DNA from 2 places in the Pseudochrobactrum algeriensis genome. Region 2 is predicted to be linked to the other one. Evidence: riboswitches for the same ligand, from Rfam matches in the RefSeq annotation. Region 2 holds a riboswitch; the other holds the start of a gene.
What was found. Region 2 has a riboswitch for thiamine pyrophosphate ahead of thiB (thiamine ABC transporter substrate binding subunit). Riboswitches for the same ligand answer to the same signal wherever they lie in the genome.

Region 1 (3,116 bases), on a different replicon from region 2:
TCCTGCCCGCACTACTGGCGCGAGGCGCTGCCGGGTGAAACGGAAGAACAATTCACCGACCGCATGGCTGCTGATCTGGAAGCAATGATTCTGGCAGAAGGCCCTGATACCATTGCTGCATTTATCGGTGAGCCGATCATGGGTGCCGGTGGTGTTGTGGTACCGCCGGACAGCTACTGGGGTAAAATTCAGGCTGTTCTGAAAAAATATGACATTCTGCTGATTGCGGATGAAGTGATTTGCGGTTTCGGCCGTACCGGCAATATGTTCGGTTCCGAGACCTTCAAAATGCAGCCGGATATTATGGTCTTTTCCAAGCAGCTTTCATCTTCTTATCTGCCGATCTCGGCACTTGTAGTGAATGAAAAAGTCTTTGCACCACTGGCTGACGAGAGCAATCGTATCGGTACTTTCGGCCATGGTTATACCGGCGGTGCGCATCCGGTTGCCGCAGCTGTTGCCAATGAAAATATCAAGATTATTGAAGAAAATAATCTGGTTGATAATGCCCGTGAAGTCGGCGCGCATATGCAGAAGCGTCTGCGTGAACTGGCAGACCATCCGCTTGTGGGTGAAGTACGCGGCAAGGGCCTGATCGCAGCGGTTGAACTGGTTGCTGACAAGCAGACCAAAGAACCGCTTGAAAAAGCTGGTAATCTTGGCCTGATGGCAAATGCTGCGCTGCTGAACAATGGTGTTATCTGCCGCAATATGCTGGACACTGTCGCATTCTGCCCGCCGCTGATCATCAATGAAAAGCAGGTTGATGAAATGGTCGGCGCTTTTGCCAAGGCACTGGATACAGTGGCTGCTGAAGTGAAGAAGTAATTTCTTCTGAAATTTGGAATGAAACGGCGCATGTGAGCAATCATATGCGCCGTTTTTATTTATACCCTTTCAAACGACTGCAATATGTGCTTAATCTCGCGCATCCACAGGGGGGCTCCGTAGTGCCGGGGCTGAGATGCTAGTGTCAAACTGGCGGACCCTAAAGCTGATCTGGGTAATACTAGCGGAGCGAGGCGGACCATGTTTTCTGGCGCACAAATTTCCCTTAATACTGTCACGGCAATTCCGGCGGGCTATCTCCGGCTGACCTGAAGAATTCACTGCAAGTTTCACCCGTATTCTTGTCACCGGAATTCTGTCATGTCTGTTTATCAAGCTGCCGCTGCAGATTGCTCGCAATCTGCACGCAAATCGTCTGATTATATCGTTACATTTCTGCCCGCCATCTTGTCGGTCAGTGCGATCTTTCTGTTCTGGGAAAGCTATGTCGCGCTGTCAGGCATCGCACCTTCCGTCTTGCCTGCACCAAGCCGGATTCTGCAGCAGATGTTTTTGCATCGTCAGGCTTTGTGGGACAATACGCTGCCGACAATCCGCGCAACGCTGATCGGCTTCAGCTGTTCTGTCATCACCGCCTGTCTGCTCTCTGTGCTGATCGACCGGTATATTCTGTTGCGGCGGGCACTGTTTCCGGTTTTCATTATCAGCCAGACCCTGCCGCTGATCGCCATTGCGCCTTTGATTGTGCTGTGGTTCGGCTTTGGTTTACTGCCGAAAATTCTGCTGGTCTCTCTGGTTACGTTTTTTCCGATGCTGGTGGCACTGGTGCAGGGCTATGCCGCGACGGATAAAGAGATAGAGCATTTGCTGGCCTCAATGGGCGCAGGCAGATGGACGATTTTCCGCTTAGCGCGCATTCCTTCGGCTTTGCCTTACTTCTTCGCCGGCTTACGCATCTCGATTACCTATGCGGTTGTCGGTGCGATATTTGCTGAATATGCGGGCGCGCTGAAAGGGCTGGGCATCTATATTCTCAATGCCAAAAACAACTTCCGGCCTGATCTCGTGCTGGCTGCCGTATTTATCAGTGCTACGCTGACTTTGAGCCTGTTTGGTCTGACATTGCTGATGCAGAAATGGGTCGCCCCGTGGCTGAAAACAGAGCGGGGGGCAGGGCAATGACACGTCTGCAATTGCAATCCGTCGCCAAGTCCTTTGGCTCTCTGGAAGTTCTGCGCAATATTTCCCTTCATGTGGCTGAAGGGGAATTTGTCTCGGTTTTAGGACCGTCCGGTGCCGGAAAATCGACGATTTTCAATCTGCTGACCGGTGCGGAACAGCTCTCGCAAGGGCGCATCATGTTTGACGGGGCACCATTGGCACAGGCACGCGATGCTTTCGCTTTCATGCCACAGCGCGATGCGCTGATGCCGTGGCGACGGATGATAGATAATGCCACGCTGGGGCTGGAAGTGCAGGGCATGAGCCGCAAGGATGCCCGCCAATTAGCTGAGCCATTGTTTGAGGAATTTGGCCTTGCCGGTTTTGAGCAGGCCTATCCGGCGGAGTTGTCAGGCGGTATGCGCCAGCGGGCAGCTTTGCTGCGCACAGTTGTCCAGCAACGCAAAATGCTGCTGCTGGACGAGCCTTTCGGTGCGCTGGATGCTCTGACCCGCGCTTCGATGCAGCACTGGCTGGAGAGTATGTGGCAGAGCCATCGCTGGACGGCATTGCTGATTACCCATGATGTGCGTGAAGCCGTTTATCTCTCCGACCGGATTTATGTGTTGTCGGCACGCCCCAGCAGGGTTGTGCATGAGGTGACTGTCGATCTGCCGCGCCCGAGACGGGACTCTATGCACAAAACCGCATTGGAAAAAGCTGCCGTGCTGGAAGCTGAAATCTTAGATCTCCTCCTGAATTTGTAAGGAAATAATCATGGCAATTCTCAATCGCCGCCGCCTGTTATCCGCACTGGCTCTGTCCGGTGCAATGAGCCTGCTGCCGGTCACATCTTTCGCCAAAGATCCGGCGAAAGTGACTGTCGCCCTCGACTGGACAGTGAACACCAATCATATCGGCATGTTCATTGCCCGCGATCAGGGTTTTTATAAAGAAGCGGGGCTTGATGTAACGATCCTGCCTTATTCCGATACATCAGCGGGTGTGCTGGTCGCCAGTGGTGCGGCGGATTTCGGTATTGTCGGCTCTACCGGCCTGTTTGCGCAGCGCACTGCGGGTGCTGATCTTGTCGGTACCTATGCGGTCGTGCAGCATGAAACCGGCCGTCTGGTCTTTATGGATGACCGGCAGGATATTCAATCTCC
Region 2 (3,116 bases):
CAGTGTGGATTTGCCGGAGCCGTTACGCCCGACCAACGCAATCCGCTCTCCTTCGCTGATCGACAGGCCTGCATCCTCCAGCAGCGGTGTGCCGCCAAAAGTCAGGCTGATCTGGTCAAGTCGGAGAAGAGGAGGAGCCATGGATAATTACGCTTTAAAAAGAGAGGCCGAAGATTGTTACTGCTCATTACTGCATATTGCTGCAAACAGGAACCCTCGCGGCAAATTTCCTGAGCTTGATACGAGGGCATAAAAAAACAGGCCGGAAACCGGCCTGTTTTTAAATTCAATTTTGTAACTATTAGTTACAAGGCGCTTCGTAAACGCGGCCGTAATTGTCGCGGTAGCGGCAATACTGAACGCCGTTACGGGTCTGTGCTGCACCGAGCAGCGTACCGGCAACCGCACCGATTGCAGCACCGGTCAGGGCGCCACGGCCGTTACCGCCAATTGCGCCACCGGCAAGCGCGCCGAGTGCTGCGCCGCCCACACCGTAACCGGCGGTGCGCTGTTCGCCTGTTGTACAGGCAACAGTCGAAAACGCGAGCACTGCTGTTACTGCGATCATAGAAAGACGTGATTTCATCTAAAGTTACTCCCGTTGAGGCTACTCACTTGCCATAATCTCCTGCATTTTATAGCAAAAAGAAGACGGCAACTATCAAAACAATTTACAGGTTTTTACGTTCAGTCACATCAGATTGAATCAATGGCAGGCGATGCGACTAAAATTGCCGCGCCTCCACCTAACGTCACTGTTAAGTTTTCTTTTACCCTATTTGAAAGCGTTAAAGAAGAGCCAAACGGTACAGTCACATTATCCAGCGGCCATTCGGCGCCGGAAATTGATAATCTGGTTAATGTCTCAAAGCCCAGAATACTGAATAATGTTTCTTCCGGCAGGTCAAAACCGGTTTTTCCGTAGATCAGCGGTGTTGCTTCCTCGTGACCGCTGGAGAGAAATATTTTACGTCCTGTATGTGCCTGCGCTACTGCCATGCTGAGATGCAGAAATGTGTGGTCGGTGCGTTCACCGCCGAAAGCACCGGCTAAAATCACTTCTGTTGCACCGCGCTCATAGGCTTCATGCAATGCCAGCTCGCCATCGGTCATATTCTTTGCAACGGGAAAGACCTGCCGCTCAATGTGTCCATATTGTGCGGCCAGTGCTGTATCAGTGGAATCAAAGTCGCCGAGCCATAATTCCGGCACCACGCCAAGGCCGGCCGCATGGCGCATACCGCTGTCTGCCGCCAAGACGCGTGCACCGGAAATTTGCTTTTTCAGCCGCGAAGTGACGGTCAGATCACCGCCGAGAAGAATGAGAAATTTTGACATGGTGCTGCATATCACGCTGTTTCACAGACCGGAAGTCTGGAGCGTGTCGCGTTTAATCATACCCACTGCGTTCGCTCCGGATTTTTTAATTGTCGCATGGTCGCAGCAGCTTAAATGAAACCATTTGAGCCCGACATGCTCTAACAATCCTCTTGCTCCGTGACGCTGTTTTATCCTATTGTCCGCTCGCTCTAACGGGGTGCCTTCGGTTTCGGAGGCTGAGAGGCCGGTCTCCGGCTAACCCGCTGAACCTGATCCGGTTTGTACCGGCGGAGGGATTAGATGCTGTCCGGCTTCCGGCGCTCAATCCTTGGATCAATTCATAACCAGAGGAGAGCCCGCGCGGCTGTTATCTCATGCTTATCAGAAATCTACTTCTCACAACCGGTCTTCTGTCCGTTTTAAGCCTCGGTGCAAGTGCAGTACAGGCTCAGGATCTGACCATCTATACCTATGACAGTTTTACATCTGACTGGGGTCCGGGTCCGAAGGTTAAAGAGAATTTTGAAAAATCCTGCGGCTGCACTGTCAATTTTGTCGCTGTTGCCGATGGTGTGGCTTTGCTCAACCGCCTGAAACTGGAAGGCAAATCCACCAAGGCCGATATTGTTCTGGGGCTTGATACCAATCTTATCAATGATGCCAAAGCCTCCGGCCTGTTCGCCCCGCACGGATTGAGTGATGTGAAAAGCAATGTGCCTGACAATTTTCAGGACGATGTTTTCCTGCCTTATGATTACAGTTATTTCGCTGTGATCTATGACAGCGAGAAGATGAAAAATCCGCCGAAATCCATGGCCGAACTGATTGACGGTGATGCTTCGCAAAAGATCATTCTGATGGATCCGCGCACATCCACACCGGGTCTGGGCATGATGCTCTGGGTGAAGGATCTCTATGGCGATAAGGCTGCGGAACAGTGGCAAAAGCTTAGCAAACGTGTGCTGACAGTTACACCGGGCTGGTCTGAGGGCTATGGTCTGTTCACCAAAGGTGAGGCACCGATGGTGCTGTCCTATACGACTTCTGCCGCCTATCACATGATCTCGGATAAAACCGAGCGCTATAAAGCAGTGACTTTTGAGGAAGGTAATTATCTCCAGATTGAACTGGCCGGCCAGACGATAAACGGTGCTAAAAACCCGCGCGCTGCAGAGTTTCTGAAATTCATGACCACAGCCGGTTTTCAGGATGTTATCCCGCAGACCAACTGGATGTATCCTGCCTATGACACTTCTGCGCCGCTCGATGCGGCTTTTGATGCTCTGCCAAAACCGGATAAGAGCTTGCTGATTGCTTCTGAAACCGTTGCACAAAACCGCAAAGCATGGGTTGATGAGTGGCTGAAAGCTATGAGCCGCTAAGGCACAACTGTTTCTGAGCTCAACATGACTGCTTCCGCCGCAACGTGCGGCGGGGCATTTACGGAGAATTATGCAGGCCTTCCGTTTTAAAACTGTCTCAGGCTTTATCGCGCTGATGCTGCTGCTGGTTCTGACCGGCGGCGCTTTGCTGTCACTTGGTATTCAGGGGCTGCAATCCGATAGCGATGCACTTGCAGCTTTTGACAGTTATTTGTGGAATATTACGCGTTTTACGCTGCTGCAGGCGCTGTTGTCAGTTCTGCTTTCAGTGCTGTTTGCACTGCCGGTAGCCCGTGCACTCCATGCCAATACGGCATTTCGCGGCCGCAAATTACTGCTGCGCTTTTTCGCTGTGCCTTTGACTTTGCCGTCCTTGGTCGCCGTCTTCGGCATTACCAGTATTTACGGGCGCAA

Region 1: linked by a shared signal. The riboswitch ahead of KHQ09_RS01725 (ABC transporter permease) and the one ahead of thiB (thiamine ABC transporter substrate binding subunit) in region 2 are both predicted to bind thiamine pyrophosphate.

Annotation. Positions count from the first base shown of each region.
Region 1 is NZ_CP075360.1:301,818-304,933, forward strand. Features, by position in the region: gene KHQ09_RS01720 (aspartate aminotransferase family protein) at 1-828, shown strand, start outside; TPP riboswitch at 927-1,039, shown strand; gene KHQ09_RS01725 (ABC transporter permease) at 1,150-1,971, shown strand; gene KHQ09_RS01730 (ABC transporter ATP-binding protein) at 1,968-2,717, shown strand; gene KHQ09_RS01735 (ABC transporter substrate-binding protein) at 2,728-3,116, shown strand, end outside.
Region 2 is NZ_CP075361.1:2,876,398-2,879,513, reverse strand. Features, by position in the region: gene KHQ09_RS15380 (ABC-F family ATP-binding cassette domain-containing protein) at 1-141, opposite strand, end outside; gene KHQ09_RS15375 (glycine zipper domain-containing protein) at 302-586, opposite strand; gene KHQ09_RS15370 (thiamine diphosphokinase) at 697-1,338, opposite strand; TPP riboswitch at 1,524-1,633, shown strand; gene thiB (thiamine ABC transporter substrate binding subunit) at 1,695-2,702, shown strand; gene thiP (thiamine/thiamine pyrophosphate ABC transporter permease) at 2,773-3,116, shown strand, end outside.